Rhodobacter capsulatus SB 1003: one gene and its partner. The protein of the gene in region 2 interacts with the protein of the main gene of each other region in a pairwise test. Links are inferred from orthologs where the notes say so. Each region holds a gene or a part of one and is shown on either strand. Other genes may lie near its edges.

What was found. Proteins that work in one complex are often made in the same cells at the same time.
Region 1: the proteins of mrdA (region 2) and RCAP_RS10705 interact in binary tests that used the Escherichia coli proteins (3 or more experiments, as listed by UniProt). The link is inferred for Rhodobacter capsulatus SB 1003 from one-to-one orthologs.

What each region holds. Positions count from the first base shown.
Region 1 is NC_014034.1:2,328,807-2,333,871, forward strand. Bases 1,312-4,467 are described here. They hold RCAP_RS10705 (penicillin-binding protein 1A), read right to left. Parts: upstream 4,093-4,467; coding sequence 1,531-4,092; downstream 1,312-1,530. Other genes in these bases: RCAP_RS10710 (cytochrome c biogenesis CcdA family protein), read right to left, coding at 4,204-4,467. Outside these bases: gap (type I glyceraldehyde-3-phosphate dehydrogenase), read left to right, coding at 1-876; RCAP_RS18960 (DUF1127 domain-containing protein), read left to right, coding at 1,055-1,219; more of RCAP_RS10710, read right to left, coding at 4,468-4,962; RCAP_RS10715 (sulfurtransferase TusA family protein), read left to right, coding at 5,054-5,065. UniProt on the Escherichia coli protein: Cell wall formation. Synthesis of cross-linked peptidoglycan from the lipid intermediates.
Region 2 is NC_014034.1:880,301-885,934, forward strand. What follows is about bases 1,590-4,527. They hold mrdA (penicillin-binding protein 2), read right to left. Parts: upstream 4,059-4,527; coding sequence 2,121-4,058; downstream 1,590-2,120. Other genes in these bases: rodA (rod shape-determining protein RodA), read right to left, coding at 1,590-2,111; RCAP_RS04015 (hypothetical protein), read right to left, coding at 4,075-4,527. Also shown: hisG (ATP phosphoribosyltransferase), read left to right, coding at 1-14; RCAP_RS04000 (2-hydroxyacid dehydrogenase), read right to left, coding at 30-968; more of rodA, read right to left, coding at 972-1,589; more of RCAP_RS04015, read right to left, coding at 4,528-4,614; rod shape-determining protein MreC, read right to left, coding at 4,607-5,506; RCAP_RS04025 (rod shape-determining protein), read right to left, coding at 5,542-5,634. UniProt on the Escherichia coli protein: Catalyzes cross-linking of the peptidoglycan cell wall. Responsible for the determination of the rod shape of the cell. Is probably required for lateral peptidoglycan synthesis and maintenance of the correct diameter during lateral and centripetal growth.

The DNA.
Region 1 (5,065 bases), 1.4 Mb from region 2 along the record:
AACGCCCACCTGCTGCGGTTCGACAGCGTTCACGGCCGTTTCCCGGCCACGGTGACGACCGGCGAAGACTGGATCGACGTCGGCCGCGGCCCGATCAAGGTCACCGCGATCCGCAACCCGGCCGAACTGCCCTGGGGCAATGTCGATGTGGCGATGGAATGCACCGGCATCTTCACCTCCAAGGAAAAATGCGCCGCCCACCTGCAAAACGGCTCGAAACGCGTGCTGATCTCGGCGCCGGGCGACAATGCCGACAAGACCATCGTCTTCGGCGTCAACCACGACACGCTGACGAAAGATGACATCATCGTTTCGAACGCGTCCTGCACCACGAACTGCCTCTCGCCGGTGGCCAAGGTCCTCAACGATGCGATCGGCATCGAAAAGGGCTTCATGACGACGATCCACAGCTACACCGGCGACCAGCCGACGCTCGACACGATGCACAAGGATCTCTACCGCGCCCGCGCCGCCGCGCTGAGCATGATCCCGACCTCGACCGGCGCCGCCAAGGCCGTCGGCCTCGTGCTGCCGGAACTCAAGGGCAAGCTTGACGGCGTCGCCATCCGCGTGCCGACGCCGAATGTCTCGGTCGTCGATCTCGTGTTCGAAGCCAAGCGCGCCACCACCGTCGCCGAGGTGAATGACGCGATCCGCGCCGCCGCCAATGGCCCGCTCAAAGGCGTGCTCGGCTTCACCGACCAGCCGAATGTCTCGTCGGACTTCAACCACGACCCGCATTCCTCGGTCTTCCACATGGATCAGACCAAGGTGATGGACGGCACGATGGTGCGCATCCTGACCTGGTACGACAACGAATGGGGCTTCTCGAACCGCATGTCGGATACCGCCGTGGCGATGGGCAAGCTGATCTGATCGCAAGATCCGGACCGTTTCAGGGGGCAGCCGCAGGGCTGCCCCTTTTGCATGGCGGGGGTGCGGCGCAGACAACCGTTGCAGGTGCCGCATCGCGGCATTGCCGGAACGTCGGTTGCGGGAGATGCCCGAAAAGCGCATCTTCCGGTCAAGAAAACTGACCACCTGGACCTGAAAGATGAAACGCCTCCTCTCCCGCCTGATCGCTTCTGCCGAACGTCACGCCCGCTATCGCCGCACCCGCGACGAGATCGCCCGGCTGAGCCCGCGGCTGAGCCGCGATCTGGGGATTTCGCCGCAAGATGCCGAAGACCTCGCGCATCGCGCGGTCTATGGTCACTGACCTCCCTTCGCATCGTCGCGAAACCTGGGGCCCTGCGGGGCCCCTTTTTCGGCTTGGCCTCCGCCAAGGGCGGCAACGGCGCGCAGAGCGCCGCACGGATCGGCCGATGGCGGAGAGGAATTTCGCCGCGCAGGCGCGGCGACCCGGGCGCGGCCCCGCACCCCCGGCGTATTTGCGCCAAGAAAAAGCCGGGGCGCGCATGCGGGGCCCCGGATCACCGGCGGCCCGGGCGGCTTTCACCTGGGGCCAAAGATCCCGGGGGTCCCGGGGGCCCCCGGCGGGTCGCCGAGGCATCGCCTCGGCGAAATCCCTTAGTAAAGACCGCCCGCGGACAGGGATCCGAAGGTCGCCTTCTTCGGGATCACCCGCTGTTCCCCGGTCGAGGTCGTCACCGCCGTCGTGTCGGTGTCGGTCTCGCCCTGCGCGAACAGCGGCAGGTTCTCGCCCATCGCAAAGCCGCCATCGACGATCTGCCCAAGCGAGCGCATCTCCTGGCCCTCGCGCAGATATTCCGCCTGCACGAAATCGCCGGTGGCGTCATCGGGCAGCTTCTCGCCGGTGAAGCGGTTGTATTTCTGCCAATAGCCCCCCGGCGGCACCTTGAAGGCCGCGCCGCCGTAATCCTTCACCGCTTCCTGCATGAACTCGTTGAACACCGGCACGCAAAGCGTGCCGCCGTAAGCCCCCGGCCCCAACGTGCGCGGCTGGTCATAGCCCATGTAGCACGAGGCCACGATGTTCGAGGTGAAGCCGGTGAACCACACGTCTTTCGCGTCATTCGTCGTCCCGGTCTTGCCCGCCACCGGCACCGGCAGGTTGACCCCGGTCCCGGTGCCGCGCTTCACCGCGCCTTCCATCAGCGAGATCATCTGATAGGCGGTGATCGCATTGATCACCTGTTCCCGGTCCGAGCGCACCCGCGGCCCCAGCCCCGCGGACAGGTCGGGATTGCCGCAATCCGGGCAGGTCGTCGTCGCGTCATGGCGATAGATCGTCCGCCCCCAGCGGTCCTGCACCCGGTCGACCAGCGTCGGCTCCACCCGCTGCCCGCCATTGGCGAACATCGCATAGGCCGAGATCAGCTTGTACATCGTGGTTTCCTGCGAGCCGAGCGAATTGGCCAGGAACTGCCCCATCGGATCATAGACCCCGAAGCGTTCGGCATAGCCCGCCACCACATCCATGCCGACTTCCTGCGCGATCCGCACCGTCATCAGGTTCCGGCTCTGCTCAAGCCCCGTGCGCAACGGCGTCGGCCCGTAATATTTGTTCGAGGCGTTCTTCGGCCGCCACAGGCCCTGCGGCGTGTCCACCTCGATCGGCGCATCGACGACGATCGTTTCCGGGCTGAAGCCGCTGTCGAGCGCCGCCGCATAGACGAAGGGCTTGAAGTTCGAGCCGGGCTGCCGCATCGCCTGCGTCGCGCGGTTGAAGACCGAGGCCTGATAGGAAAAGCCGCCCTGCATCGCCAGCACGCGCCCGGTATGCACGTCCATCGCGACAAAGGCCCCGCCGACCACCGGCACCTGCCGCAGCGACCAGCGCAGGAAACTGCCGTCCTCGTCCTTCGTCACCGCCCGCACCAGCACGACATCGCCGACATCGACCAGATCCGAGGCCCGTTTCGCCCGCGGCCCCAGCTTGCCATCCGCCAGCCGCTTGCGCGCCCAGGTCACGTCATTGGCCGGGATCCAGTGGCCGTCCGCGTCTTCGTCCACCCCCTCGATGCCGATGCGGGCCTCCTTGTCGGTCAGCTCCAGCACCACCGCCACATGCCAGCCTTCAACATCGCGCGGCGCCTTGTCGGTCGGCACCGCGGCCAGCGCCGCGCGCCAGCCCGCCGCGTCGCCCAGCTTGTCGGCGGCAATCCGCACCCCGGTGCCGCGCCAGACGCCCTGACCGCGGTCGTATTTCTCCAAAGCCTCCTGCAGCGCCTTTGCCGCCTGCCGCTGCAGCTTCGGGTCCACCGTCGCCCGGATCGTCAGACCGCCGCCGAAGAATTCATCCTGTCCGAAGCTTTTCGACAGCTGCCGACGGATCTCGTCGGTGAAATAGTCGCGCGGCGGCAGCGCCTGACGGAAGGTCTCGTAATCGCCGCGCTGCACGGACCGCAGCTCGGTCGCCTGTTCGGCCTCCATCTGCGCTTTCGTGATGTGACCGTCCTCGAACAACCGCCGCAGCACGTAGTTGCGCCGCAGCCGCGCCTCTTCGTAGTTGCGCACCGGATGCAGCTCGGCCGGTTTCTTAGGCAGCGCCGCCAGATAGGCGGCCTCGGAAATGGTCAGCGCGGTCAGCGGCTTGTTGAAATAGGTCTGGGCCGCGGCGGCGACGCCATAGGAATTCTGCCCGAGGAAGATCTCGTTCAGATAAAGCTCAAGGATCCGATCCTTGGACAAGGCCTGTTCGACGCGCGAGGCGAGGATCAGCTCCTTGATCTTGCGCTCGGCCGAGCGCGAGCCGTCGAGCAGGAAGTTCTTCATCACCTGCTGCGTGATCGTCGAGGCCCCGCGCATGTCGCGCCCGCCCGATTTCACCGCGGCGTAAAGCGCGGCCACCATGCCCTGCGCGTCATAGCCCTTGTGGATGTAGAAGTTCTGATCCTCGGCCGAGACGAAGGCTTCCTTGACGATGTCGGGAATGTCCTGGATCGGCACGAAAATCCGGCGTTCCTGGGCGAATTCGTCGATCAATCGGCCCTCGCCCGAATAGATCCGGCTGATCGTCTTCGGCGTGTATTGCGCCAGCTGCTCATGGCTCGGCAGGTTGCGCGAATACATGTAGAAGATGCCGCCGATGGTCAGCGCGACAAAGAACAGCGCGGTGACGATCCAGGAGAAGACCCCCCCGAGCGAAGACAGGATGAAGCGGATCAAGGAGCACCCCCAAAGGCCATCTGGCCCGTTGCCGCCCCTATAGCGCGGGGCGCAGATCGGGTCAAAGCAAGTTCCTGTATACCACGAAACGCCCGCGGGAACCCGCCGGGATCAGCCCAGCTCCGCCAGCGCCGGGAAGGTGTCAAGCAGCCAGAACGACAGATCCGAGAGCTGCCCGGTCAGCATCATCAGCCCGATCGTCCAGAGCAGCAGGCCCGAGATCTTCTCGATCCGGCCCATGTTGCGGCGCATGAAGGCCAACGCCCCGCCGAGGCTGGGAAAGAAGGCGGCCACGATCAGGAAGGGCAGGCCCAGCCCGGCGGCATAGGCGGACAAAAGGCCCATGCCGCGGCCGATCGTGCCCTCGGCCATCGCCATCGAGGCGATCGTGCCCAGAACCGGGCCAAGGCAGGGCGTCCAGCCGAAGGCGAAGGCCAGGCCCAGCAGATAGGCGCCAAGCGCCGAGCCGCCCTGATCGCCGGTGTCAAAGCGCATCTCGCGGTCGAGAAAGCCGATTCGATAGACGCCGATGAAATGCGCGCCGAAGATCATCACCACAAGGCCCGAGACCTTGGCGAGAGTGTCCTTCCACGCGCCCAAAGCCTGCCCCAGCGCCGAGGCCCCCAGCCCCATCATCAGGAACACGGTCGACAGGCCAAGCACGAAGAACAGCGCCGCCAGCAGCACCGGCCCGCGCGCGGCGGGGCGGCCCGCGCCCATGTCGCTGACCGTCACCCCGCCCATATAGGCCAGATAGGGCGGCACGATCGGCAGCACGCAGGGGCTGAGAAACGACAGCACTCCGGCCAGAAAGGCGGTGGCGGCGGCGGTCAGGAAGCCCGCGTCGAAGAGAAGGTCAGTCGGCGTCATGCGCCTTTCTAGCAGGGCTGCGGCCCGGCGTCACCGGGGCACGGCTCACATTGCCGTGGACAGGGCCGCGCCCGGGCGTTACGCCCGCCCCATGACGACAGCC
Region 2 (5,634 bases):
CGCCGAAGCTCTGATCCCCGCTTTCGGCCTCAATAGCCGCGGGTGCGATCGACCAGATGCAACGGCGCCTCGCCCGCCTCGAAACGGCGGATGTTTTCCGCAATCACCCGCGCGGCCGAGGCCGGGCGGGTCTCGGCCGCGATATGCGGGGTGACGGTCACCTTCGGATGCGCCCAATAGGGATGTTCGGGCGGCAGCGGTTCCACCCGGAACACATCGAGCGTCGCATGGCCGATCTGCCCGGTCTCCAGCGCCGCCAGCAGCGCCGCATCGTCAATCAGCGTGCCGCGGCCGGGGTTCAGGATCGCCGCGCCACGGGGCAGCAGCGCCAGCGTTTCGGCATTCAGAAGATCGGTCGTCTCGGGCGTGTTCGGCAGCACGGTGACCAGGATCTCGGCGCGTGACAGCGCCGCGCGCAGACCCTCGGCGCCCGAAAGGCAGGTGATCCCGGGCAGGGTCTTCGGCGTCCGGCTCCAGCCCGTCACCTGGAAGCCAAGCGCCGCCAGCGTCGTCGCACAGGCGCCACCCAAAGCGCCAAGGCCCAGCACCACGACCGAACGATCTTGCGCCAAGGGCGGCACATGGCCCGCCTGCCGCCAGATACCGTCCTGATGCGACAGGAAAAAATCGATGTTCAGATGGGCGCGCAGCACATGGCCCGTCACCCATTCGACCATGCCACGCTCCAGCCCCTGATCGACCATCCGGCACAGGGGCTGCGTCAGCGTCGGGTTGCCCACGACGCGTTCCACCCCGGCCCAAAGGCTCAGCACCGCTTTCGTGCGCGTGTAGGCGGTGAAATCCTGCACCGGGCCACGCGGGCTGTAGACGATGTAATCGACCGATCCCGGATCGACCGGCGGCAGCACCAGCCGCGCGGCAATCCCGGCCTCGGCCAGGGCCGCGGTCAACGCCCCCTCATAGGCGGGCCAGTTCTGGGTCCGGTCGGCGAAAAGGACGGTCAGCATGATTTACCTCGGTCGGTGGACATGGGCGCTTTGCACAAGGCCGAAGGCGGCAAGCAGGATCATCATCGCCGTGCCGCCATAGCTGACCATCGGCAGCGGCACCCCCACCACCGGCATCAGCCCCATCACCATCCCCATGTTGATGGCGAAGAAGAAAAAGAACGTCCCCGCGACGCCCAGCGAGACGAGCGAGGCATAGCGGTCCTTGGTCGAAAGCGCCGTATAGGTCGCGAAAGCGATGATGCCGACATAAAGCGACAAAAGCCCAAAGGCGCCGATGAAGCCGAATTCCTCGGCCAGCGTGGTGAAGATGAAGTCGGTGTGCTTTTCCGGCAGGAAGTTCAGATGGCTTTGCGTGCCCTGCATGTAGCCCCGCCCCGACCAGCCGCCGGAGCCCAGCGCGATCTGCGCCTGCATGATGTTGTAGCCCGCGCCCAAGGGATCGGCGGAAGGGTCAAGGAAGGTGTCGATGCGCTTGAACTGATAGTCGTGCAGCAGCTGCCACGAGGTGCCGCGGCTTTCCAGCACGGTCGCCACCAGCCCCACGACAATCGCAATGATGGTGCCGAAGTACCAAAGGCTGACGCCGGCCGCGAACATCACGAAACCGCCGCCCAAGGTCAGCATCACCGCCGTGCCCAGATCGGGCTGGGTCAGCACCAGAAAGGTCGGCATCAGGATCAGCGCCACCGGCAGCGCCACCCAGATCGGGCTTGAAACCTTTTCGGCGGGCAGCCAGTCGTAATAGGCGGCCAGCAGCATCACCAGACCGATCTTCATGATTTCCGAGGGTTGCAGCCGCAAGGGTCCAAGATCCAGCCAGCGCTGCGCCCCCATCCCGATGTCGCCGACGAATTCCACCGCCAGCAGCAGCAACAGCGCGATCGTGTAGATCACCCCCGAGACATTGCGCCAGAACCAGATCGGCGTCAGCCCGACCGCGATCATCGCCACCAGCCCGACGCCGAAACGCTTCATCTGCGGCTCGGCCCAGGTTTCCAGGTTTCCCCCGGCGACCGAATAGAGCATCAGAAAGCCGGTCCCCGCCACCGCGGTCAACAGGAAGATCAGCGGCCAGTTCAGGAACAGGATCTTCGTCGGCCCGGAGGGGATCGTCTTGAGATTGTTTTCAAGGTAACTCATCGCGCCCCCTCAGGCCCGGCCACGGGTCGGCGCGGCGAATTGCGCCGGATCGATCAGGTCCAGCCCCTCGAACCGGCTTTTCACCGTCTCGCGCTGCGCGGCCGGATAGGCGGCCAGCGGCGGCAGCCCGCCCGCCAGCGCAAACAGCAGGATGTCGCGCGCGATCGGCGCCGCCGCGGCCGAGCCGCCACCGCCATGTTCGACGATCAGCGACACCGCATATTTCGGATCGCCAACCGGCGCGAAACAGACGAACAGCGCATGGTCGCGCTGTTCCCAGGGCACGGCCTTGTTGTTGACCACGGCCGAGCGCACCTGCGAGGTGCCGGTCTTGCCCGCCATCAGCCATTCCTGCGTGACGACCTTGGAACCGCCCGCGGTCCCGTGCGAGCCGTTCACCACCGCCCACATGCCGCGCCGCGCCACGGCCAGATGCGCCGGATCGATGTCGAGCGCCGGGGCCTCGGGGGCGGTGACCTCGATCCCGTTGCGCGCCCGCACCAGCCGCGGCACCACCGCCCGCCCCGAGGCGACGCGCGACACCATCACGGCCAGTTGCAACGGCGAGGCCAGCACATAGCCCTGACCGATCGAGGCGTTGATCGTGTCGCCGATCAGCCAGTCCTTGCCGTGCCGCTTCAGCTTCCAGTCCTTCGTGGGCGCATTGCCCTCGGCCACCGCCGACATCGGCAGGTCATGCTTGACGCCGATGCCCAGCCGCCGCGCCATCGCCGCGATCGCCTCGATGCCGACACGCTGCGAGACCTCGTAGTAATAGGTGTCGCAGCTTTGTTCGAGACTGTAGACCGCATTCACCCGGCCGTGGCCCGAATGCTTCCAGCAGCCAAAGCGCCGCCCGCCCACGGTCATGTAGCCCGGGCAATAGACGGTTTCCTCGGGGCTGATGACCCCGGCTTCGAGCGCGGCAAGCAGCGTCACCAGCTTGAAGGTCGAGCCGGGCGGATAGACGCCCTGCACCGTCTTGTCGGCCAGCGGCCGGTGGTCGTTTTCCATCAGCGCGGTGTAATCGGCGCCGGAAATGCCGCGCACGAACAGGTTCGGGTCAAAGGACGGCGCCGAGGCGATGGCCATGATGTCGCCGTTCGTCACATCCATCACCACCGCGGCGGCGCTTTCCCCCGCCAGCCGTTGCAGCGCGAAATTCTGCAGCCGCGCATCCAGCGTCAGCTGCAGGGCCACGCCCGGATCGCCCTCGCGGCGGCTGAGTTCGCGCATCTCGCGCCCGGCGGAATTCACCTCGACCCGGCGCTGCCCGGCGGTGCCGCGCAGCTCGTCCTCCAGCTTCGCCTCGATCCCCGACTTGCCCAGCTGGAAGCGCGGAATGCGCAGCAGCGGATCGGGGTTTTCCAGCTTCGACAGGTCGTAATCCGACACCGGCCCGACATAGCCCAGCACATGCGCGAAATCGGGGCCATGCGGGTAATGCCGCGACAGGCCGACTTCGGGGGTCACGCCGGGCAGGGCGGGGGTGTTGATCGAGACCGAGCAGAATTCCTCCCAGCTCAGCCGGTCGGCGATGGTGATCGGCGCATTCGGCGGACGCCGCGCGATTTCCGCCAGCAAATCCGCGGCTTGCGCATCGCTCATCGGGATCAGTTTCCGCAGCGCGGCCAGTTCCGCGGGCACGTCCTTGGCATCTTCGCGCGTCATCGTCACGCGGTAATTCTGTTCGTTGCCCGCGACCAGCAGGCCGTTGCGGTCATAGATCAGCCCGCGCGCCGGCGGGATCAGCCGGATCTTGATCGAATTGCCATCGGCCAGCATGCGGAATTCATCGGCGCGTTCCAGCTGCATGTGCCGCATCCGCAGCCCCAGCGCCGCCACCACCGCCGCCTGCGCGCCGCCCAGCATCAGCGCGCGGCGGGTGATCGTCGTGCGGCTGGCCTGCGCATTGGCCTGGCTGCGCCGTCTGAGCCCCCTCAGCATCCTGTCCTCTCCCCGTTCACAGCGGCCGCCCGAGGTCGTCGACCTCGCCCGGCGCGGCGCGGCGCAGCCCGAAGGCCAGCGCCGAGAGCGCCACGACGAAAGGATAGGCGACAAAGGTCGCCAGCATGCGCAAAAGTTCGCGACCAAGCGGCGGTTGCTCGACCATCACCAGCCCAAGGATGAAGCGGTTCGCCAGCAGCATGCCGATCATCACCGAGCCGATCAGCACCGCTTCGAGCACGAAGGGCAGATCGCGCGAGCTTTCCTCGCGCGCGCGCAGGAATTCGGTGCCGCCCAGAACGATCAGCGTCCAAAGCCCGATCGGGCGCCAATAGATGAAATCTTCCAGCAGGAAGGCCGCGACGATCAGCGCCGCGGGCAGGTAATCGGGGCGGCGCATCACCCAGGCCAGCGTCAGCGCCAGCGTCAGGTCCGGGCCCGGGAACCCGTCCGAGACCGGGTTGATCGGCAGCATCCGCAGAAACAGGATGATCAGCACGAGGCCAAGATACAGCGCCGCATGCGCCAGCCTGCGCGAGGTGACGGGGTCAACCATCCTCGCCCCCGGCGGCGGCGGGGGGCAGGGGCTCGACCGCGGGCGGCGGCACGAGCGGTCCGACATCGGTGATCCTCTCGGCCGGATGCGAGCGCAGGACGCGCAGGAAATCAAGGCGTTGGTAATCGGCAGCCAGAAGCACGCGCAAGCGGCGGTCCTGCCCCTGCACGACCTGACCGACCAGCAGCCCGGCCGGGAACACCCCGCCATCGCCCGAGGTCACGACCCGGTCGCCCGGCCGCACCAGATCGGGGTTTTCCAGGAAATCCAAGGGCGGCAGGGTGGAATTGTCCCCCGCCAGCAGCGCGCGCTGCCCGGCGGGCTGGATAGTCACCGGCACCCGCGACGCGGTGTCGGTCAGCAGAACCACCCGGCTTGTCGCCTTGCCGACGCCGGAAATGCGGCCCACCAGCCCCAGCCCGTCCATCGTCGCCCAGCCATCGACGATGCCATCGCGCGAGCCGACATTGAGCAGCACCGATTGCCGGAACGGGCTGCCGCTGTCGGCCAGCACGACGCCCGAGACCGAGGTCAGCTTCGGATCGAGCCGCACCTGATTTTGCGCCAGCAGCTTGGCGTTTTGCTGCTCCAGCTGCACCGCCGCTTCCTTCCAGGCCTTCATCTGCTGAAGTTCGCGGCGAAGTTCCTGGTTCTGTTCGTAAATACGGGCGTAGCTTTGAAAGCCCTCGACCATGCCAAGGGCTTTCGTCACCGGCACCATCGCCCAGTCAAAGGTCGGCACGAAACGGTCGACAAAGGCCGAGCGCAGCCGCTCGACCCGCGGGCCGTCGATGCGCCACAAAAGGAAGGAAAGGGCAAGCCCGATCGCCAGCACCGCAATCAGGATGCGGCGCAGCGGTCCGGCATAGTCCTCGTCGCGGTCTCGTGCCACGCAAGCCTCCGGTCACGACTGAAACTGGGCGGGCCTCAGCTGTCGTAGTCGATCACATGCCGCAGTTGCTTTTCGTATTCCAGCGCCTTGCCGGTGCCCAGAGCCACGCAGTTCAGCGGCTGGTCGGC